One region of the Neorhizobium sp. BT27B genome, then DNA from elsewhere that is predicted to be linked to it. Evidence: riboswitches for the same ligand, from Rfam matches in the RefSeq annotation. Region 1 holds a riboswitch; each other region holds the start of a gene.
The links. Region 1 has a riboswitch for cobalamin ahead of AAIH70_RS12050 (ABC transporter substrate-binding protein). Riboswitches for the same ligand answer to the same signal wherever they lie in the genome.
Positions count from the first base shown of each region.

Region 1 (7,885 bases):
AAGGGCTCGAGCTTGTCGGTCAGCACGATCGACGGATGCGTGCAGGGCAGGTTGAGGCCGGGGCTGCGTTCGATCGCCCACAATGCGTATGGTTCTGCGACGGCGCCGACCGGTTCGATCGGCTCGGAGACGATGCGGTCCACCAGCGTATTCGCGAAAACCACCTTCTCTTCCAGCCATGCGAGGAACGCGGCATCCGCGCCGCTCTTTTGCACGAGATCGCGGATGATGCCCTTCAGCACGGGGCCATTGCCGTTGATCAGTTCGCAAGGGAGAATGATGATCGGCTTTGCTGTTCTGCCGAAGCGCGCGTGCAGAAGCTGGGCGAGTTTGCCGGGGAATGATGGGCGCGGTGACAGGACGTCCAGTTCGGTGCCTGTTGCCTCCGCCGATATGTCGTAACCGGAATCGCCGGTATTGGAGAGGATGAATTCCGCCTGTTCGCAGAACAGATTGACGACCTCAGCCCAATTGCCGGCAACGGACAGGCCGCGTTCGACGCTTTTGACCGCAACGGTGCGTTCGACAGCGTGTCCGTCTTCCAGCCCGCGAATGATGACCGGAAAACCGGCAGGGTCCGTGAAAGCGGCCAGCCGCCCGGCGCGCTCGGCAGAGCCCGATGTCTGCACGATAACCACCGGCAGAACATGCTGTCCTGCCTGTTTTGCCTCATGCAGGAAAAAATCCGCATGCGCCTGGAGAAAACGGCTGGTGCCGAATTGTAAAATGATGCCCGTCATGGACGCTCCGCCCTGATTTGGTAATTCTTTGAAATGATGACCAGTCGAGGCGTGACGAGCGCGCAGCATCGCAATTCGCGTGGCATGTCTTCCTCTCCCGTAACATGCAGTAAACTGTTCTTTTGGGATAAAAGACAATCGCCTTGCAGGCAATTTGTTTTTTATATAAAAAGAGCAGTTATAAAAAACAGCTTCTGCCAAGTGTCATTTCAAGGCGCCCTTTTCCGGTCATGAAAACCAACGCCCTCTTCAAACGCAGCTATAATCAGGCCCTCGACATGCTGGCCGCCACACAGGTGGAGGCCGCGCTGCCATCGGAGCCGGCCATGGCTGCGACACTTGGCATCAGTCGGACGACTGTGCGTGCGGTGCTGGCGGCGCTCGCCATGCGCGGCATCATCACCATAGACGGGCGTGCCAAGCAGCTGTTGCGCCTGCCGAAGCGTAACGACTACATTGCCGATGCCGATCTGGAGCCGCTGGCCGACATGGTGGAGCGCAAGTTCATGGCATGGCTGGTCGGGCCCGATTGCAGCCCCGGCCATACGATCAATGGTCTTGATCTTGCCCGGCAGTTCGGCGTGTCGACATCGGCCATTCGCGATTGCCTCGGAAAATTCAGCCATTTCGGCCTGTTGGAACGACAGAGCAACGGCCGCTGGCGCACGCTTGGCCTGACCGTCGATTTCGTCGCGGAACTGTTCGATATGCGCGAATTGATCGAGTTCCGGGCTGTCGATCGATTTGTGGCGCTGCCGAAGGATGATCCGCTCTGGGGCGATTTGTCTCTGCTCGCGGATGAACATCACGCCCTGCTCGACGATTTCGAGCGCCGCAATCGCGAGTTTTCCGATCTCGATCACCGGTTTCACAAGCTGGTCGACAGCGTCGTTCCCAACCGGTTTCTCGGCAATATCCAGGGCGTGATGTCGGTGATTTTTCACTATCACTACCAGTGGAACAAAAAGGACGAGAGCGCCCGCAATCATCGGGCTCTGGGGGAGCATCTGGCCTATATCGAGGGATTGCGGAGTGGGGACCTTTCCCAGGCGCGCGAAAGCTGCCGCCTGCATCTGCACACGGCCCGTTCAACTATGCTGGCTTCCATCAATCCCGGCTGATGGTATGGAAATCCTCAGTATACAACTTGACTGTAATGATATTACATAACATACACTATTGGCATTGACGGCGGGCGCATCTGCCAGCTAAGTCAGCGTCGACGGTTTCCAACGCCAAAAGCAATGGGATTAATAGGGAACACGGTGCGGACCTTGACCGGACCAATGCCGTGGCTGCCCCCGCAACTGTAAGCGGATCACCGTCCATCCTCGAGATGCCCGAAGGGTATCTGGCCACTGTGTCGTGATCGGCATGGGAAGGCAGGTGGACGTCATGTTCGTGAGCCAGGAGACCTGCCGTCAGGACAGAGCTATCGTTACGGGCGGGGATGCCCGGAAGAGGACCACGTTATGATGCTTCCGAGCGCTTATGCGCACTCCATGGTCTTTATCCCTCATCCGTCGATGTCGGCTGTCTGCCGGCAGGTGCTGTGACACGCCTTGCCGCTTCCCATCGATCACACCCTTCAAGGAGAGACCATGTTTCATTTTACGCGCCGGGCGTTGAGCGCTGGCCTTTTGGCTGCCGCTTCATTGTCATTGGCCACCACCGTGTCTGCTGCCGAAACGCAATATCCATTGACGATCAAGAATTGCGGCCTTGAGCTGACATTCAAGCAGGCGCCCTCGAAAACCGTTTCGGTTGGCCAGAGTGTCACGGAAGTTCTTTATCTGCTCGGTCTCTCCGACAAGGTGGTCGGTACTGCGCTCTGGGTCAGCCCGGTGCTGAAGGGTTTTGAAGAGGTCAATGCCAAGGTCGAGCGCCTTGCCGATAATGATCCGAGCTTTGAAGCAGTGATCGGCAAGAAACCTGATCTAGTTACCACCCAGTTCCAGTGGCAGATCGGCCCGGAAGGTGTGGTTGGTACCCCGGCACAGTTCGCCGAACTCGGCGTGCCGGTTTACACATCGCCGGCCGATTGTGTTGGCAAGGACAATTCCGGTGGTGGCGATGGCGTGCGCACCGGCGTCTTTTCGATGGAGCTGATCTATCAGGAAATCCGCGATCTGGCGGTCATCTACAATGTTCAGGATCGTGGTGAGGAAGTTGTAGCCGACCTGAAAAAACGTGAGGACGCCGCGCGCAAAAAGATCGCGTCGGCGGATGGCAAGCTTTCGGCTGTCTTCTGGTTCTCCAGCGCCGAACTCGATATCGATCCTTACGTTGCCGGCCGTCATGGCGCGCCGGGCTACATCATGTCGGCGCTCGGCATCAAGAATGTCATCGAAAGCGATGAGGAATGGCCAACCGTCGGCTGGGAAACCATCGCCAAGGCCAACCCGACCATCATCGTTGCCGGCAAGATGGATCGCCGTCGTTTCCCGGCCGATGATGTTGCCGTCAAGCACGCGTTCCTGAGGGAAGACCCGGTTGCCAGCCTGATGCCGGCCTTCAAGCAAGGCCATGTGGTTGAAATGGATGCGCAGGCCATGAACCCGACCATTCGCACGATCGAAGGTCTGGAAGTGCTGGCTGATGCGGTCGCCTCTGCCGGTCTGGCCAAATAAAGCCGATCGCAGTGAAACGCATTCCAGCAAAACTTGGAGGGACAGGCGCCGCAGTTGCGGCGCTCGTTCTTCTTCTGGTGGCGCTGATTGCCGGTGCGGCGATCGGCGAAACCTCCATTCCCTTCGATGTGGTGGTGAAAACGGTTGCCAATCGGATGCTCGGTGCGGGTTATCCGCTTGAGCCTCTCGATGAAGGCATCGTCTGGAGCTATCGCCTCAGCCGCGCCGTCGTTGCCGCCTGTTGCGGCGCGTCGCTGGCGCTGGCCGGTGCGGTGCTGCAGTCGCTTTTGCGCAATCCGTTGGCAGACCCCTACATCCTCGGTATTTCGGCCGGTGCCTCCACCGGTGCTGTCGCCGTTGCCCTTCTCGGTTTCGGGGCCGGCATGCTGACCATGCCGATGGGCGCGCTTGCGGGCGCTCTCGCCGCCTTCCTGCTCGTCAGCCTTCTGGCCGTGCGCGCCGGCAGCGGCAGCAATGCCATCATTCTCGCCGGTGTCGCCGGCTCGCAGATGTTCAACGCAATCACCTCCTTCGTCGTCACCAAGTCGGCGACGGCGGAACAGGCGCGCGGCATCATGTTCTGGCTGCTCGGCAACCTGTCCGGCGTGCGCTGGCCGGATGTCGGTCTGGCGCTGCCGGTCACCATCATTGGCCTGCTGATCTGCCTCTGGCATGTCCGCGCGCTCGATGCCTTCGCCTTCGGCAATCAGGCCGCCGCCTCGCTCGGCATCCGGGTGCGCCGGGTGCAGGTCGTGCTGATCTGTACGGCGGCGGCGATGACGGCAGCGATGGTGTCGCTGGTCGGCTCGATCGGCTTTATCGGTCTGGTCATCCCGCATGCGGCTCGGCTGATCGTCGGCGTCCGGCATGGTCGGCTGTTGCCGGTCACGGCTCTGGTCGGCGCTATTTTCATGATTGTCGCCGACATACTGTCGCGCACCATCATTTCCGGTCAGGTTCTGCCGATCGGTGTCATCACCGCATTGTTCGGCGCGCCGGCCTTCGCCTTCATCCTCGGGCAGAAGAGGGCGCGGCCATGAAGCTGTCCGCGCAAAATCTCTGCTGGTCCGCCGGCCGTCTGGAGATCGTCCGCGATGTCTCCTTCGAGGTCGCGTCAGGGGAATTTCTCGGGATCATCGGCCCCAATGGTTCTGGAAAAAGCACGTTGCTGTCGATGTTGGCCGGCATTCGCAAACCACTGTCCGGTCAGGTCATGCTGGGTGATATGCCCATGCGCTCCATCGGCAGCCGGGAGGTCGCCCAAAAGCTAGCCTTTGTCGAACAGCAGGCGGAAACGGCGGAGCGCATCACCGCCCGTCAGGCGGTTGAGCTGGGGCGCACGCCCTATCTCGGGCCGCTGTCCGGTTGGTCGGTCGAGGATGACACGATCGTCGATGCCGCGCTCGACAATGTCGATATGGCCGACAAGGCCGATCGCCAGTGGCATCACCTTTCCGGCGGAGAACGGCAGCGGCTTCATATCGGCCGCGCACTCGCACAGGAACCGCGTGTGCTGCTGCTTGACGAGCCAACCAACCATCTCGATATCGGCCACCAGATCGATCTGCTCGACCTCGTGCGCCGACAGGATCTGACGGTCGTGGCGGCCCTGCATGACCTCAACCACGCTGCCATGTTCTGCGATCGGATCGCGATCATGGACAATGGTCGGCTGACGGCGATCGGCAAGCCGCATGATGTCCTGACAGCCGCCACCATCAGTTCTGTCTTCGGCGTGGATGCCTCGGTTTCCCCCGATGAAGACGGTATCTGCCATGTGCGGTTTCGCGCCGGCGGCAGAAGACGAATTTCTCCCACGAAGGACGATTTTACATGATGAAAGTTCTCAGACCCATCCTCGCCTCGCTGGCACTGGCGGTTTTCTCCGGCAATGCGATGGCCGAGACTTTCGAAGTCAAGATGCTGAACCGGGGCGAAAAAGGCCCGATGGTATTCGAGCCGGATTATCTGGAAATCAAGCCCGGTGATCGGGTCGTGTTCGTTCCCACCCACAAGAGCCACAATGCCGCGACGATCGATGGCATGATCCCGGAAGGTGCGGAAGGTTTCAAAAGCCGTATCAACGACCAGTTCGAGACCGGTTTCGACAAGCCCGGCTTTTACGGGATCAAATGCTCACCGCATCTGGGCATGGGCATGGTCATGCTGATCAAGGTGGGGGAGGCAAAGCTTCCGGAAAGCTACAAGTTGATCTCGCTACCGGCCCGCGCCAAGCCGCGCATGGATGGATTGTTTTCGCAGGCGGAAAAAACGCCTGCTCAGTGAAATGCAAAAGGGCGGCACCTCGCAAAGGGCCGCCCTTTCTCTGTCTGCAATGACCGGCCGCCTGTATGCGGCCGATCTTGTCTTCATCTCGGATCAGGCTACCTGGTAGGCAGCGATGACGGCTTCGACCTGCTTGTTGTCCATTGCCGCAAGCTGCTTTTCCGTAAGCTCACCAAGGCGTGTCTTGCCGAGGCTTGCGATGTCCTCCACGGACAGACCGCCAATAGCCTTCGTGTTGATCGCGGCGATTTCGTCTGCCGTGAACTGCTTGATGGCATCGGTTGCCAGTCCGGCAATCTGGGCGGTGGACAATACGCCGATCTGACCGGTCGTCAGCTCTGCCACCTGGGTCAGCGTCATGTTGGCAATCTGGTCGGCGGTCAGGCCAACCACGGCCTTGTTGCTGAGCTTGGCGATATCGCCGGTGTCGAGCTCCTTGATCTGGTCGTTGCTCAATGCGCCAACCTGGTTGGCCGTGAGGGCGCCAAGCTGAGTGTCGTCCAAGGCCTTGATGGAGGCAGTGCTGAGGCTCTTGACCTGGTTGGTGCTGAGTGCGGCAACCTGACCAGCCGAAAGCTTTGCAATCTGAGTGGTGCCCAAACCGCCGACGACCGTATCGGAAAGGCCGGAAATTGCCTTGGTGCTGATCGCGCCGATCTGGTCGTCAGTCAGCTCCGCAGCGGTCTGGAAGCCACCGAGCTGTTTTGCCGTCAGCGTGGCGATCTGCGCGGTGGTGATGGCCTTTGTCTGCGTTTCGGACAGCGCGGAGATCTGTGCCGTCGTCAAGCCAGCCGTGGCCTTGGTGCTCAGCTTCTGGACGGAAAGCTTGGCAACCTGCTCGTCGGAAAGTACCGCCACCTGCGTGGAGGTCAGTGCCGCAAGCTGTGTGTCGCTCAGTTTTTCGATCTGCGCGTCTGTCAGGCTCTTGATCTGGTTTGTGCTCAGCGCCGAGACCTGAGCGGCCGTGAAGGCATCATCAATGTCGTCGGCAGCGATCTTGGAGATGATGTCGGTGGACAGGCCGGTGATTTCCTTGGCGCTGATCTTGGAGATCTGGGCTTCAGTCAGGTCACCGTCTGCAAAGGCGCCGATCTGCTTGCTGGTCAAGGAACCCATCAGCGTATCGGTGAGCGTGGCGAGCTGGGTTGCACCCATATTGCCGAACTGCTCCGCCGTCAGGCCGGGAATGGCCTTGGTCGAGAGCTTGGTCAGATCGACCTTGGCGAGCTGAGCATCGCTCAGGCCGGCCACCTGGGTGGAGGACAGGGCGCCCAGCTGTGTTTCGGTAAGCTTGCCGATCTGTGTGTCCGACAGGCCATCGATCTGTGCGTTGCTCAATGCGGTGATCTGGGCCGGCTTGAGGGCGCCCAGCTGGGTGTCGGTCAGCGCGGTGATCGCAGCAGGGAGGATGCTGGAAATCGCCTTGGCATCGATTGCGGCAATCTGGGTGTCGCCAAGCTTGCTGAACTGGTCAGCAGTGAGGCTACCGATCTGCTTGGCACTCATTGCGGTGATCTGAGCCGGCTGGAGTGCTGCAATCTGACCATCGTCGAGAGCGGCGACCGCTTCGAGCGACAGGCCGGAAATCGCCTTGGCGCTGATCGCGGTGATCTCGTCATCGGCAAACTTTCCGATGTCGGCACCTGTGAAGCCGGACAGCTGGTCTGCGGACAAGGAGGCGATCTGGCCTGCGGTCAGGTCTTCGACCTGATCGTCGGACAGTGCGCCGACCTGCGCCTTGCTGAGGCCTGCGACAGCCTTTGCGGAAAGTGCGGTAACGTCGATCTTGGCGAGCGCGGCTTCGCTGAATGCGCCGAGCTGTGTGGCAGAGAGCGCGCCGATCTGACCTGTGGTGAGCTTTTCTGCCTGCGCGTCTGTCAGGGCCTTGATCTGGTTTGCACCCAGAGCTGCGACCTGACCGTCCGTCAGGGCGGTCGGGATGCTGGCAGCGGCGATACCGGCAATAAATTCTGCGGTCAGGCCGGAGACAGCCTTGGTGCTGATCTTGGCAATGTTTGCAGCGTCCAGATCACCCGTTACGAAGCCGGCAACCTGCTTGGCTGTCAGGGCACCAAGCTGCGCGTCAACGAGGCTCTTGGTCTGCGTGTCGCTCATCGCGCCGATCTGCGTCGAGGTCAGGCCGGAGACGGCCTTTGCCGACAGCTTGGCAACGTCAAGCTTTTCGATCTGCGCGGTGGTCATGGCGGCAACCTGGGTCGAACCCAGAAC
Region 1 is NZ_JBCIYT010000004.1:53,202-61,086, reverse strand. Features, by position in the region: gene AAIH70_RS12060 (mannitol dehydrogenase family protein) at 1-740, opposite strand, end outside; gene AAIH70_RS12055 (GntR family transcriptional regulator) at 971-1,861, shown strand; cobalamin riboswitch at 1,947-2,177, shown strand; gene AAIH70_RS12050 (ABC transporter substrate-binding protein) at 2,342-3,370, shown strand; gene AAIH70_RS12045 (FecCD family ABC transporter permease) at 3,382-4,410, shown strand; gene AAIH70_RS12040 (ABC transporter ATP-binding protein) at 4,407-5,207, shown strand; gene AAIH70_RS12035 (pseudoazurin) at 5,204-5,656, shown strand; gene AAIH70_RS12030 (hypothetical protein) at 5,750-7,885, opposite strand, start outside.

Region 2 (7,885 bases), 320 kb from region 1:
GTTCCTGAAAAACGATGGTCAGGCCGGCCTTGGCGGCATCCTGCGGATTGGTCGGCGCATAAGGCTGGCCATCGAGCACGATCGAACCCGTCGTTGGCTGATAAACGCCCGCGAGAATCTTCATCAGCGTCGACTTGCCGGCACCGTTTTCGCCGAGAATGGTGTGTACGCGGCCCGGCTTCACCGTAAGCTGCATGTTCTTCAGCGCCTTCACGGCCCCGAATTCCTTGGACATGTCCTTGATCTCAAGGATCACCTTGTCGCCTGAGGTTTCCATGGCGTCACCTTTCAACGAGCGCTTCACACCACCACTGCGGTGAAAGCTGCTCCTTATTCCTGATCATGCAGATGGTGCGCCGCATCGGGCGGCTTCGAACAATCCGCAGATTTCCGGTGGCCCGCCTGGGGGAGCGGACCACCGAAGGAGGCAGTCTCAAAGCAGAGACGGCCTCATGCGCAGAGCGTCTTGGGAGGACTTACTGCTTCTTGGTGTAGACGCCGGGAACGATCGGCTGCTCGGCCGGCACTTCCTCGCCCGCCTGCAGCTTGATCGCGGTCTCGACGGCAAGCTTGCCCATCTGGTCCGGGAACTGCTGGATGACGCCGACGAAGTCCGGATCGGCATCGACTGCCTTGATGGCTTCCGGCATGCCATCGAAACCGATGACCTTGACCTTGCCGGTCAGGCCCGAAGACTTGACGGCAACGGCTGCGGCGAGAGCGGCATCGTCACCGAAACCAAAAATGCCACCGATGTCCGGGTTAGCCTGCAGCATGTTCTGGGCAACGGCCAGTGCTTCGGCGCGGGTAATGCCGGTCTGGATCGACACGATCTTGATGTCCGGGTGCTTGGCAATGGCTTCCTTGAAGCCGTTGACGCGGTTCACCACCGACTGCACCAGCGGGTAGTCGATGATTGCGACTTCGCCCTTGCCGCCAAGCTGTTCGGCCATCAGTTCACCGGCCTTGACGCCACCGGCATAGTTGTCGGTGCCGATATAGGAGGCAACCTTGGCGCCTTCGACCGGTACGTCGACGGTGATAACCTTGATGCCGGCAGCTTCGGCGCGGGCAACGGCTGCAAGTGCGCCCTTGCTGTCGACCGGCGACATGATGATGACGTCGACGCCCTTGACGATGAAGTCTTCAATGTCGGCGAGCTGCTTGTTCAGGTCCTGATTGGCGATCGAGATTTCGACCGACACGTTCTTGGCCTTGGCTTCAGCGGTGATCGCCTTGGCGAGCTCGTTATAGAATGGGTGCTGCTGCGTGAGCAGCGATGCGCCGATGCCTTCGGCATGGGCGGCAGCGGCGGCAAACGTCAGGCTTGCGGAAACCAGCAGCGTCTTTGCGAAATTCTTGAGGGTCATGTTTATTCCTCCCCGTCCTTGAGGCCTTAAAAGCACACATCCAGCCGGCGGGCCTCCTCTTGCCGGCGGATTTTTCATCATATGTCCTAAATTTTACGCGCGTCAATATTTTTGAATTCGTACGTAAATAAATTTACGTGAAAAAGTTTCTGTGACCGTGATCTTATACGGCAAGGCCGCTCGTTTTCCCCAGCCTTGATCGGGCCGAAACAACATAGTCGTTGACGGAATTTTCACCTCGTCTACTATATCTAGTGTTCAAGGTTCTTCCGATTCGCATCGGAAGCTAAGACGGGAATACGGTGCGTGAAACCCATGACGGGCGCCACAATGCCGAAGCTGCCCCCGCAACTGTAAGCGGCGAGCATCCGATCGATCAGGCCACTGACGCCAAAAGCGTTGGGAAGGCGGAACGGATGCCGTGACCCGCAAGCCAGGAGACCTGCCTTGTACGAAACGTCCACGGGCGGGGTGTCCGGAAGGTCGCGTATATGTGCGGGATGATCCTGCGCATGCGCTTCCCCGAATGTCCCGTATGAAATGCTTCGGGGTGAAGTCTTATGTTCTTGAGTTTCGATAAGCATCGATATGTCGACCAGCAAGCCGATGTCGGCCTGCTGATTTCATGTTGCGCGCAGTGGCAATGATGGACGTTTAACGTCCGGCCACGTCAGCGACGACCTTCATACCCAATATTCTTTTGCCCGGACATCGGCGGATGTCCGACCGCTTTTGCACGCCTATTCCACACGAGGGGACCGACAATGACCATCACCGTTTACAGTAAACCCGCCTGCGTCCAGTGCACCGCGACCACCCGCGCCCTCGACCGTCAGGGCATCGACTACACTATCATCGACGTGTCCGCCGATGCCGAGGCTTATGACCTCGTGCAGGGTCTCGGTTACCGACAGGTGCCCGTCGTGATTGCCGGCGAGCAGCATTGGGCAGGTTTTCGCCCTGACATGATCAGCGCCCTCGCCTGACCATCATCGCGATGGGTGAGGTCGTTTATTTCTCCACGAAATCGGAAAGCACCCACCGTTTCGTGGAAAAGCTGGGCATGAACGCCCGGCGCATTCCGATCAGCAGCGATGAGGCGCTTTGCGCGCCCAACCCGTTCGTCCTGATCGTTCCGACCTATGGCGGCGGCGAAAACAAGGGCGCCGTTCCCAAACAGGTGATCCGCTTCCTCAACGATGCGGACAACAGATCCAACATCCGCGGCGTGATTGCCGCGGGCAACACCAATTTCGGCGCAGCCTACTGCATCGCCGGGGACATCATTTCCGCCAAGTGCCAGGTGCCTTTTCTCTACAAGTTCGAGCTTCTGGGCACGCAGGAAGATGTCGACAACGTCAGACACGGATTGGAACGATTTTGGACGCGACAAACTTCGAAAAGCCAGTGAATGCGGTAAAGCCGGCCGAAGCCGCGCTCGATTACCACGCCCTCAACGCCATGCTGAACCTTTATGACGGTGAGGGAAAGATCCAGCTCGACCGCGACCGGCAGGCCGCAAAACAGTATTTCCTCCAGCATGTGAACCAGAACACGGTGTTCTTTCATAACCTGCGGGAAAAACTCGATTATCTGGTGACCGAAAGCTATTACGAGCAGGAGGTGCTGGACCAGTATGCGTTCAATTTCGTGCGCGACCTGTTCGACCACGCATATGACAAGAAATTCCGGTTCCCGACCTTTCTCGGCGCCTTCAAATATTACACCAGCTACACGCTGAAGACCTTTGACGGAAAGCGTTATCTCGAGCGTTACGAGGACCGCGTTTGCATGGTGGCGCTGGCGCTGGCGCGCGGCGATGAAAAGCTTGCCCGCGATCTCGTCGACGAGATCATTTCCGGCCGCTTCCAGCCGGCGACGCCGACCTTCCTCAATGCCGGCAAAAAGCAGCGCGGCGAACTCGTCTCCTGCTTCCTGCTGCGCGTCGAGGACAATATGGAAAGCATCGGCCGCTCGATCAATTCGGCGCTGCAGCTTTCCAAGCGCGGCGGCGGTGTGGCGCTGTCGCTCACCAATCTTCGTGAAATGGGCGCACCGATCAAGCAGATCGAGAACCAGTCCTCCGGCGTCATTCCGGTGATGAAACTGCTGGAAGACTCGTTCTCCTACGCCAACCAGCTTGGCGCGCGGCAGGGCGCGGGTGCGGTTTACCTGCATGCCCACCACCCGGACATTATGCGTTTTCTCGACACCAAGCGCGAAAATGCCGATGAAAAGATCCGCATCAAGACGCTGTCGCTCGGCGTCGTCATTCCCGACATCACCTTCGAACTCGCCCGCAACAACGAGGACATGTATCTTTTCTCACCGCATGACGTGGAGCGTGTTTATGGCGTGCCGTTCACCGAAATCTCGGTGACGGAAAAATATCAGGAAATGGTCGAGGACGGCCGTATCCGCAAGAAGAAGATCAAGGCGCGCGAGTTCTTCCAGGTGATCGCCGAGATCCAGTTCGAAAGCGGTTATCCCTACATCATGTTCGAGGACACGGTGAACCGCGCCAACCCGATCGCCGGCCGCATCACCATGAGCAATCTCTGCTCGGAAATCCTGCAGGTCAGCGATGCGAGCGAATTCAACGACGACCTCTCCTACGCGAAGATGGGCAAGGACATTTCCTGCAATCTCGGCTCGCTCAACATCGCCGCCGCCATGGACTCAACCGATTTCGGCCAGACGATCGAAACCTCGATCCGGGCGCTGACGGCCGTGTCCGAGATGAGCAACATCACCTCGGTTCCCTCGATCGCTCAAGGCAACGAAGACAGCCACGCGATCGGCCTCGGCCAGATGAACCTGCACGGTTATCTCGCCCGCGAGCGGATTTTCTACGGCTCGGAAGAGGGTGTCGATTTCACCAATATCTATTTCTACACGGTTGCCTATCACGCCGTGCGCGCCTCCAACCGGCTGGCGGTCGAAAAGGGCAGAAGCTTCAAGGGTTTCGAAAACTCGAAATACGCGTCTGGCGAATATTTCGACAAATACACCGAACAGGAATGGCTACCGGCGACACAGCGCGTGGCCGAACTATTCGAGACCGCGGGCATTCATATCCCGACTCAGGACGATTGGCGGCAGTTGAAGGCCGAGGTCATGGCAGGCGGGCTTTATAACCAGAACCTGCAGGCCGTGCCGCCGACCGGCTCGATCTCCTACATCAACCACTCGACCTCCTCGATCCACCCGATCGTTTCCAAGATCGAGATCCGCAAGGAGGGCAAGATCGGCCGCGTCTATTATCCGGCCGCCTTCATGACCAATGACAATGTCGAGTATTATCAGGATGCCTACGAGATCGGCCCTGAAAAGATCATCGACACATATGCGGCGGCGACCCAGCATGTCGATCAGGGCCTGTCGCTGACGCTGTTCTTCCGCGATACCGCCACGACCCGCGACATCAACCGCGCGCAGATCTATGCGTGGAAGAAGGGCATCAAGACCATCTACTACATCCGCCTTCGCCAGATGGCGCTGACCGGCACGGAAGTGCAGGGCTGCGTATCGTGTGCGCTGTGATTGCCTGAGCAAAGCCCCTCACTTGCGATTTCTAACACTTAAGCAAGCTTAAGATGTTGAAATCGCTTTCTCTCCCGCAAGGGGAGAGAGACCGGAGCCGCGATCTCGAGCCTCTCCCTCTCCCCTTGCGGGAGAGGATACAAAATCATGATCTTAGCAAAGCTAAGTCATAGATTTTGTTGGTGAGGGGCTTTGATACGGCAGGCGGATGAGGGGCAACCCAAAGCCATTTCCTTCAAGGACCAACCACCATGAACATCGCCGTCAAGCCCGCCGCCGCCATTCGCGCCATCAACTGGAACCGCATCGAGGACGATAAGGATCTTGATGTCTGGAACCGGCTGACCAGCAATTTCTGGCTGCCGGAAAAGGTGCCGCTTTCCAACGACATCCCCTCCTGGGCAGCACTCAAGACCAATGAACAGCAGCTCACCATCCGCGTCTTCACCGGTCTCACCCTGCTCGACACGATCCAGAATGGCGTCGGTTCGGTACGCCTGATGGAGGATGCCGTGACCCCGCACGAAGAGGCGGTACTCTCCAACGTCTCCTTCATGGAGGCCGTGCATGCGCGCTCCTATTCCTCGATCTTTTCGACCCTGTGCTCGACGCCGGACGTCGACGACGCCTATCGCTGGTCGGAGGAAAACGAGTTTCTGCAGCGCAAATCGGCGCTGATCATGCAGCAGTATGACAGCGGCGATCCGCTGAAAAAGAAGATCGCTTCGGTCTTCCTCGAAAGCTTTCTGTTCTATTCCGGCTTCTATCTGCCGATGTACTGGTCAAGCCGGGCGCGGCTGACCAATACCGCCGACCTGATCCGCCTGATCATCCGCGACGAGGCGGTTCATGGTTATTACATCGGCTACAAGTTCCAGCGCGCCGTGGAACTTCTGCCGGAAGCAAAACGTCAGGAGATCAAGGATTTTGCCTTCGATCTGCTGCTGGAACTTTACGACAATGAAGCGAAATATACAGAAGCGCTTTACGACGACGTCGGCCTGACCGAGGACGTCAAAAAATTCCTGCACTACAATGCCAACAAGGCGCTGATGAACCTCGGTTACGAGGCGCTGTTCCCGGCCGACGCCTGCAAGGTCAATCCGGCGATCCTCTCGGCCCTGTCACCCAATGCCGACGAGAACCACGACTTCTTTTCCGGCTCCGGCTCTTCCTATGTCATCGGCAAGGCCGTGGCCACCGAGGACGAAGACTGGAATTTCTGAAGAAAGTCGAAGCAAAGGCTAAGCCTTGCCGGCAAGGTGGTCACTCCACGTTGCCGGCTTTCGGCCGTCGAGTGTGGAGCAGACGTGCCGGTCAGCGATAGAGGGATCGCTGCGCCATCAACTGCCGAACCAGCGCCGCCTGCTGGCTGCCTGCGATCGGCTTTGGCTGCGGCACGGGCACCAACATCGGCGCGGGTTCGAAACTGACCTCCATCGCCTGCGGAACGGGAACCGCCTGAGTGGCCGTGTTCTGCGGCAGCGCGTCTTCCTGCGCGCCCACCTGCGGCGCTGCCGGGCCTTTTGTCAGATCATTCAGTGCCAGTTGCGGTGCAGATGTCTCCTGCTGCGCCATGGCGAGCATGTAGCTTCCGGCCGGCAGCGGCTCAGGTGTCTGCAATTCGCCGTCACGCCCGCGCTTCTCATAGAAGGCATTACCGCCGGCGACAGCAACATAGCTCATGTTCTTGTAAGGGAACTTCAGGCCGTTCGTGTGGAAGAACATCGCGTCCTTCACATCCGGGTGGCGTTCGCCCTTCAGGATGGCTTCGCTTGCACCTTCCAGATCCGGTGCCGTCGCTTCATCCATGATTCGCGTCATCACGCCCGGTGCGAACTGATTCTTCTGGGCAACGACATCACAGATCGTGTCCGGATAAGCGCCCGATGTCAGCCGGTTCATGACAACGGTGCCGACTGCCATGAAACCGTTACGGCTGGTGCGTTTCGATTCGAAATACATGGCGCGCTTCAGGCATTCACGGTCCCTGGAGGTATAGTGATAAACCTGCTTGGCGGGCGTTGGCGCGGCCTTTTTGGTCTCGACGGCGGGGGCTTCGATCTTCGTCGTGTTGCAGCCGGAAAGCATGGCTGCAGACATGATCAACACAGTTGCCCACAAAGAACCGCGGAAACTTTTCATAGGCATGCCATCATCAAAAATTTCAGAAAAATGATTTGTGTGAAAACGGATACCTGCAATTTTAATTTACCTCAAGCGTTTTGAGGATTTTTTGTCACGGCTGAGAATTTTATGCCTATCTCAGGGTAAACGACACAGGCAAAAACACCCTCCTTTTCCCTTAACCTCACTGTCCTTCGAGACGCGAATGACAAAAAAACGGCGGCACGATCCTATCGCACCGCCGTCGTTTTTCATGACCGAAACGGATGGTCTCAGGCGAGGCCGCCCTCAAGGCCGGTGGCCACCACCGACACCCGGAAAAGACCATCAAGATTGCGGTCGAAGATTGCGCCGACGACGATATCGGCCTCTGCCTGCACTTCGTCGCGAATGCGGCTTGCCGCTTCATCGACTTCAAACAGCGTCATGTCCGAACCGCCGGAAATCGAGATCAGCACGCCACGCGCGCCCTTCATCGAGATATCATCGAGCAGCGGGTTGGCGATTGCGGCCTCGGCGGCGGCCAATGCGCGGCCTTCGCCGGATGCTTCGCCCGTGCCCATCATCGCACGGCCCATGCCCTTCATCACCGATTTCACATCGGCGAAATCGAGGTTGATCAGGCCTTCCTTGACGATCAGGTCGGTGATGCAGCCGACGCCGGAAAACAGCACGCGGTCTGCGGTCATGAAGGCATCGGCAAAGCTGGTATTGGCATTGGCGATGCGGAACAGGTTCTGGTTGGGAATGACGATGACCGTATCGGCAGCCTGACGCAGCGCCTCGATACCGGCATCCGCCGTCTTCATGCGGCGATTGCCTTCGAAGGTGAACGGCTTGGTGAC
Region 2 is NZ_JBCIYT010000004.1:375,927-383,811, reverse strand. Features, by position in the region: gene AAIH70_RS13535 (sugar ABC transporter ATP-binding protein) at 1-277, opposite strand, end outside; gene AAIH70_RS13530 (substrate-binding domain-containing protein) at 477-1,370, opposite strand; cobalamin riboswitch at 1,615-1,834, shown strand; gene nrdH (glutaredoxin-like protein NrdH) at 2,135-2,356, shown strand; gene nrdI (class Ib ribonucleoside-diphosphate reductase assembly flavoprotein NrdI) at 2,368-2,781, shown strand; gene nrdE (class 1b ribonucleoside-diphosphate reductase subunit alpha) at 2,751-4,913, shown strand; gene nrdF (class 1b ribonucleoside-diphosphate reductase subunit beta) at 5,165-6,139, shown strand; gene AAIH70_RS13505 (cell wall hydrolase) at 6,231-7,016, opposite strand; gene ftsZ (cell division protein FtsZ) at 7,313-7,885, opposite strand, start outside.
Region 2: another riboswitch for cobalamin. It lies ahead of nrdH (glutaredoxin-like protein NrdH); the one in region 1 lies ahead of AAIH70_RS12050 (ABC transporter substrate-binding protein).

Region 3 (7,885 bases), 190 kb from region 1:
CCAAGCCGATCATCCATGATGTTTCGCTGAGCCTGTTTGCCGGCCAGGGACTGGGCATCATCGGTCCCAGCGGATCGGGAAAATCGACGCTTTCGCGTGCGCTGGTCGGCATCTGGCCGGCAGCGCGCGGCAGCATCCGCCTCGATGGCGCAGCACTGAACCAATGGGACCCGGAAGCACTTGGCCCCTCGATCGGCTATCTGCCGCAGGGCGTCGACCTGTTCGACGGCACGATTGCCGAAAACATCAGCCGCTTTTCGCCCGAAGCCAGCCCGGAGCTGATCATCGAGGCGGCAAAGCTTGCCGGCGTGCATGATCTGGTGCTCTCCATGGCAGACGGTTACGACACCGCCATCGGCAATCACGGTGCCATTCTCTCCAGCGGCCAGCGCCAGCGCATCGGCCTTGCCCGCGCGCTTTACGGCAAACCTTTCCTGATCGTGCTGGACGAACCGAATGCCAATCTGGATTCCGAAGGCGAAGTGGCGCTGACCCGCGCGATAACCGCCGTGCGTGCGGCCGGCTCGATCATCATCGTGGTTGCCCACCGGCCCAACGCGCTTCAGGCGCTGGACCATGTGCTGGTGATGAATGGCGGCGCGATGGTGGCGTTTGGTCCGCGCGATGAAGTGTTGCGCAAGACGACGCGACAGGCGGAAGAAGGCCAGCGACCGAAACCGGCCACGGGCTTGGCCGAGAACGAGACGACCGAGGCACCGGACGCCAGCAAGCCCGGCAAGAGGATCGCCATATGATATTCGACCTGAAATCTCTTTGGCCCGGATTTCGCCAGCGGCTGCAGTTTCTCGAGCGGTTCAAGCTGGAGGAAGGTCCCAAAACGCCGGCATCACAAGCCATTCGCCGTTATCTTCTGGCCTCGGCGGTCACTGTCGGTGCCCTCGTGGTCGGTGCCGGCGGTTGGGCCGCGACGGCCAACCTTTCAAGCGCGGTCATCGGCACCGGCACGATCGTGGTGGAAGGATCGGCCAAACGTATCCAGCACCGCGAAGGCGGCATCATCGGCCAGATCCGCGTGACAGACGGCAGCCGCGTGAAAGCCGGTGAATTGCTGATCCGGCTGGACGACACCATTACCCGCGCCAACCTTTCGGTCGTCACCAAGCAGATCGACCAGCTGGGCGCGCGGCGCATGCGCCTGATTGCCGAGCGTGACGAGCAGAAGGATTTGAAGGTGCCCGACGATCTGGCCGGACGCCTGTCGGAGCCTGCCGTTTCCGAATACATCTCCGCCGAGACGGCGCTGTTCAGGGCGCGGCGCGAGACGATGGAGGGCCAGAAGGGACGGCTTCGCCAGCAGATCGGCCAGATCGAGCAGGAGCGCACCGGGCTGGAAGTGCGGCGTGACGCCAAGAACGAGGAACTCTCCTGGGTGGTCGAGGAGTTGCGACGCATTTCCAACCTCAGCGAACAAGGGCTGGTGCAGTTTACCCGGCTTTCCGAACTGCAACGCACCAAGGCGCAGCTGGATGGCGAACGCGGCCAGCTGATTGCCGAGATTGCCCGCGCAGCCACCCGCATTTCCGAAACCGAACTGCAGATCCTGCAACTGGATCAGGACCGCCTTGCCGAAGTGCTGACCGAGATGCGCGACATCGACAACAAGCTGGCGGAACTGGCTGAACAGCGCATTGCCGCCGAAGACCAGCTGAAGCGCATCGACATCATCGCGCCACAGGCCGGCATCGTGCATGAACTGGCTGTGCACACGATCGGCGGGGTGATTTCACCCGGCGAAACGGTGATGCAGATCGTGCCGACCGACGACAAGCTGGTGATCGACACAAAGATCCGGCCGGCCGATATCGATCAGGTCCGCGCCGGCCAGAAAGCGGGCCTGCGGTTTTCCGCCTTCAGCCAGCGCACCACGCCGGAGATCGACGGCATTGTCGAAACGGTGTCGGCCGACCTCAACCACAACCAGCAGACCGGTGAAAGCTGGTATTCGGCGCGCATCACCATTCCTCAGGATGAGCGCAACAAGCTGGGCGACCTGACGCTGGTGGCCGGCATGCCGGTGGAAACCTTTGTGCAATCGGGCGAACGATCGGCGCTTTCCTATCTGGTCAAACCGCTGACCGACCAGGTGGCACGGGCCATGCGCGAGAACTGAGGCGTTTGCCGCAGCAAAAGCGTGACATAAAAGTGCGATTGCTAAAGTTTTTTCGCAGATGCGGGAAAGCCTCTCGCGAAACATGACGGAAATCTGCTAGGCCGCTTGCGAAATATTGCATTTCCAGGGTGGCGGGACGGCTGCCCGGTTTTTCAACAAGGGCCACCAGAACCATGAACACCCGTCTTGCCGCGCTGGCTGTCGTCGCAGTCGCGCTTTCCGCATGCACCACCGCTTCTCCCCTGAAGTCGGACCCGATTTCGGCACGCTGGGTCGGCCAGTCGGCCGGCAAATTTTTTGCCGCCTATGGCCCGCAATACAGCGACGTCGCAAGCGGTTCCTCCACCGTCTACAACTGGCGTGGCGGCTACAAGCGCATCAAGATGGAAAATGGCAAGAGCGCCAGCGTCAGCTGCGCGGCGACGCTGACGGTTTCTTCGGATTACAACATCCGAGACATCCGTATCGTTGCCGATCGCCCCGGCTCCAAGGGTTCCAGCTATTGCGAAGAACTGCTGGTTCCGGCCGCCGGCTGATCCGGTTTCGGCTCGAGATTTTGGACAGGCGGCTTCGGCCGCCTGTTTGCGTTTTGGGGGTTGGATGTCTCGGGGACGAGAGAAGACGCGAGAATGCCAGGGCTGCGGTCGCCCCATTGCGGTCATCACGCATGCTCACCTGCGCCCGTCGGAATTGCGCCGATAGTCAGCCATCTATATTTGGTTGCCGCGGCCCAAGCCTGCGCCTGCGAGAATCCTCTGTTGATGCCGAATGCAATCATTTGGCCCGCACCTACAACTGCAGCAGAGACTTAACGATATAAAGATATCGTTATATGATGTTGACCGGCGACTTAACTTGCAATATGGTCACCATGCCTAAGGTTCCCCGGTCGTTGCCTGCAACGTGCCTGGGCTAAGAGGGAAGTCGGTGCTCCGTGTCATGCGGAAAAGCCGACGCTGCCCCCGCAACTGTAAGCGGCGAGCTGAAGTCCAATATGTCACTGGTTTACCCCGGGAAGACGGACGGAAGTGATGAACCGTGAGCCAGGAGACCTGCCTTTGGCGAAATAACGTCCACGGGCGGGGTGTCCCAGTGTGCCGTAGCAAAGGCTGCATCGTCGCGGCCGATCTTGCTATGCGTCCGCAGACCCATGCCCCCAACTTTATAGGGGCACAACATGTCTCAGACCTGCAGTTTCACGATCACAAGCCTACCCTTCGACGAGGATTATCGTCCTTCGGCACATACGCGCATCACCACCAATTTTGCCAATCTGGCCAGAGGCGAAAAGCGGCAGGAAAACCTGCGCAATGTCTTGGCGATGATCGATAGCCGCTTCAATGCCCTCGCACACTGGGATAATCCCAAATCTGACCGTTATTCGGTCGAGTTGGAGATCATTTCGGTCGAAATGAACCTGGATGTTGATGGCGAGAAATTTCCTCTCATCGAGATACTGAAGACGACGATCGTAGATCACAAAACCGGGGAACGTATCGAAGGCATTGTGGGGAATAACTTCTCCTCCTACGTGCGCGACTACGACTTCAGCGTGGTGCTGCCGGAGTATAACAGGAGCCTGCCTGCCTTCAGTATTCCGGCCGACTTCGGCGACCTGCATGGGAAGCTGTTCAAGTCCTTTCTGCAGTCAGATGCCTACCGGTCGCAGTTTCGCAAGCCGCCGGTCATTTGCATCAGCGCCTCGACCAGCAAGACCTATCACCGGACCGAAAATCATCACCCCGTCATGGGCGTCGAGTACCGGCAGCATGAATTCTCGTCCACCGACCAGTATTTCGGGAAAATGGGATTGCAGGTTCGCCACTTCATGCCTGCGGGCAGCGTCGCGCCGCTGGCTTTCTATTTTGTTGGCGACTTGCTGGGCGATTATTCCAATATCGAACTGATCGGCATCATCAGCACGATGGAAACGTTTCAGAGGATTTATCGCCCTGAAATCTACAATGCGAATGCAGCGGCCGGGACATTTTACCAGCCCAATCTGAAACACCAGGACTATTCGCTGACCCGGATCGCCTACGACCGCGACGAACGAAGTCGCTTGGCGGTGGATCAGGCCAAGTTCACCGAAGAACACTTCATCAAGCCATACCGCGCTGCCCTTGAGCAACTGTTTGCTCACTGCGCCGCCTGATCAACACTTAGAAGAGGTCCCCATTGTGAAGAAACTTCTCCCCACATCGACCGCCGGCAGCCTGCCGAAACCCTCTTGGCTTGCGCAGCCCGAAAAACTGTGGTCGCCCTGGAAACTGGCGGATGAGGAATTGCTGGAGGGCAAAAGAGACGCCTTGCGCCTTTCGCTGGACGATCAGCAACAGGCCGGCATCGACATCGTCAGTGATGGCGAGCAAACACGCCAACATTTCGTCACGACGTTCATCGAGCACCTCGAAGGGGTCGATTTTGCAAAACGCGAAACCGTCAGAATTCGCGATCGCTACGATGCGAGTGTCCCGACAGTTGTCGGCACTGTCTCTCGCCAGAAGCCGGTTTTCGTCGAAGACGCCAGGTTTTTGCGTCAGCAGACCAAACAGCCGATCAAGTGGGCTTTGCCGGGTCCGATGACGATGATCGATACACTCTTTGACGGGCACTATAAGAGCCGAGAAAAGCTCGCTTGGGAATTTGCCGGGATACTCAACGAGGAAGCAAGGGAACTGGAGGCGGCCGGCGTCGATATCATCCAGTTCGACGAACCTGCTTTCAACGTTTTCTTTGACGAGGTGAATGACTGGGGTGTCGCCACTCTGGAAAGGGCAATCGAAGGGCTGAAGTGCGAGACCGCCGTCCATATCTGCTACGGTTACGGCATTAAGGCCAATACGGATTGGAAAAAGACGCTTGGGTCAGAATGGCGGCAGTATGAGGAAACTCTCCCCAAACTGCAGAAATCCAGCATCGGCATGATCTCCCTCGAATGCCACAATTCTCATGTTCCGATGGATCTTCTGGAGCTTGTACGAGGGAAAAAAGTGATGGTCGGAGCCATCGATGTGGCAAGCGATACCATCGAAACCCCGGAGGAGGTCGCTGCAACGCTGCGCAAGGCGCTCAAGTTTGTCGACGCAGAAAACCTTTGCCCCTGCACCAATTGCGGCATGGCCCCTCTGTCCCGTCGTGTGGCAAGAGGCAAGCTGAATGCCTTGAGTGCAGGAGCTGAGATCGTCCGGAGAGAGCTCGCTGGCTAGTTTTCCGATTGTCTGAACCAGCGGATGGCGGCTGCCCGTCGCCACCGCACCCACCGTGATACACGCTGGATGACCTAAGAATGACTCTGCGGTCATAGCGCGGATCATCCTGAAGACTTCGAAGGATGTCCGCCTTTGCCGCATTCCTGCCAATGATGTGCTGCCCAGAGACTGTAGCCTGCTCGAGCAGTGATCAATCCATGCACATCGTGGGTTTTCCGAGCCACGTTTCAATCACACCATGCCCGGTGCTCGCACGGCGTCATTGCCCTTTAAGAACCCACCTTTTCGAAGCCCTTCATAACCCCATGCCGACCGCGCGGGTGCGATGCACACCCTTCGGCGTGAAGGCAAATTTTTCTTCCACCCCCAGAAGATCGGCCGCCAGATGCAGGGTCGACAGCCACATTTCCGTGCCCTGAAGGCCGGGGTTCTGGCGGTCTGCAAACGCAAAGCCCCTGCCCGTCTGCCATCTCTCGGCGCCACGCAGAATGACGTTTTCGGCAATCGTTTCCGCCTGCGCGCGCGAAAAATCCGTCTGTTTCAGGCACAGCCACAAGGGATGGATGGTGTCGAGCAGATTGCAGGCATTGTAGCTCTCGCCGGAAAAACCGTCGTGATTGCGGTAGTTGGTAATGACCGAATTGATGGCCGCTTCCGGCAGCGGCACCGGCACGCCGAACTGCGCATAAGCGCCACGGGTGAGGCGATAAAAGCCGTTGACCGGTTGCAGCAGGCCCTGCGCCTCTGTTGGTTTTCCCCAGAGGCCGGTGGCACGATCGACATGCGTTGCCAGCCAGCCGAACAGCACTTCCTTGCCCCTGCCGGTCTTAAAATACCGCGCATTGAAATAGAGCGCCGTTGCGATGGAATCGACACGATCACCACTCCACCAGGCACGCGTCGACCACGGCAGGGCTTCCAGCCAGTCGCAGAGCGCGGCCGGTTCCAGCTCGACATCCGAAATTGGCAGACGCGGGCGGGAACCCAGAATTTCCAGCGCATAACCGACCGAAAGCACATGGTAGAGCGAGGCGGAATCCTCGCGGATATTTTTCGTGCGGTCGGGCGGATTATAGGGATCGGGAATGAAACCGGTTTCGGGATCCTGCAGGGCCTGCAGCCTTGCCACCAGATCCTGCGCCTCTTCGCCCTGCGGCGCGTGGCCGAAACCGGCGGCGATTTCGATTGCGTCGCATTCGTGCCGGAGGGCGGCGTGCACCACGCCATCGGCACCGGCCGACATGTACCCCGCTGGTGTGCAGTAGTGGGCAAGCACGTCGCGCCATTCGCTGCCGGCAATGTCGCCGATCCGTTTCAACGCCGCCTCGACTTCCGAGCGCCGGGATTTGGTGGATAAAGCGCTTTCACCGCGGCGGCGCACCACCTTGGCCGGCACACCGGCGGCGATGCCGAGTTCGGGGATATCTTTTGTCACGACGGCACCGGCGGCGATGACCGCCCCTCGCCCGATCGTCACGCCATCGAGAATGACGGCATTGGCACCGATCCAGACATCATCGCCAATGGTGATGCCGAGTGTGACATGCGGCTGGTCGTTGATCGGCGTATCGGGATCATCAAAACCATGGTTGAAGCCGACGATGGAGACCAGCGAGGCAATGCGCACGCCATCACCGCAGCGGATTTTTCCCGACAGGCAGGCATAGGCGTTGACCGAGCAGTTCTTGCCAAACTCGACATCGCCCCGCACCAGAGCATGGCCTGCGATCCATGAGTGTTCCCCGACCACCAGCCGGGAGGTGAATATGCGTGCATCACCGGCGATATAGGCCGTGTCCGCGATCCGCGCACCGGCACTTTTCGCCAAATCGGCTCTTCGTTTTTTCTGGCCGTCGCTGTCCATATCACCGGGCTGCCGCTCCCAGGTCATGAATTGCAGCCGGTCTTCTCTCGCCGTGTCGATATCGCGTTTGACGTCGCAATCCATCATTCTTGTTCTCCTCCCGCCGCTTATTGTCATCATACGAATTGACATTTTTGCGGCCATTCCTGTCCGGACAACCGGCTTCTCCACCATATTTCCGATGCTTAACCGGTGAACATGGCAAACATCAATCCGTGCGAAGATTGATGTTTGCATTAACTTATCATACAAGTATCGCGATGAAACGGATCGGGCGAGCAAAAACATCGCCGCAAGTCTTTGACAAGGAATTGGGCGTGGTGGTGCAAACCAAGGATCGAAGCAAGACAGCCGGGTCTCTGGTGTTTCAGGTGGGCGAGAGCCTCCGGTTGGCGATTTCCAGCGGCCAGTATGCCCCCGGAGACAAGCTGCCAAGCGAAGCGGAGCTGACCGAAGCCCACAAGGTGAGCCGCACGGTGATCCGCGAGGCGGTGGCGGCGATGAAATCCGACGGGCTGGTGGAAGTGCGCCAGGGTGCGGGCATTTTTGTGCTGGAACCGGCGTCCGCTCTGGCAAATAACCGAAGGATCGACAAGGCGCGGGTTTCCTCCGATCTGGAAGTGCTGGAAGTGCGCGCTCCGCTGGAAATCGAGGCGGCAGCCCTTGCCGCCGCGCGCC
Region 3 is NZ_JBCIYT010000004.1:239,055-246,939, forward strand. Features, by position in the region: gene AAIH70_RS12895 (type I secretion system permease/ATPase) at 1-755, shown strand, start outside; gene AAIH70_RS12900 (HlyD family type I secretion periplasmic adaptor subunit) at 752-2,131, shown strand; gene AAIH70_RS12905 (hypothetical protein) at 2,305-2,667, shown strand; cobalamin riboswitch at 2,993-3,205, shown strand; gene AAIH70_RS12910 (DUF1852 domain-containing protein) at 3,309-4,286, shown strand; gene AAIH70_RS12915 (methionine synthase) at 4,312-5,340, shown strand; gene AAIH70_RS12920 (acyltransferase) at 5,639-7,294, opposite strand; gene AAIH70_RS12925 (FadR/GntR family transcriptional regulator) at 7,531-7,885, shown strand, end outside.
Region 3: another riboswitch for cobalamin. It lies ahead of AAIH70_RS12910 (DUF1852 domain-containing protein); the one in region 1 lies ahead of AAIH70_RS12050 (ABC transporter substrate-binding protein).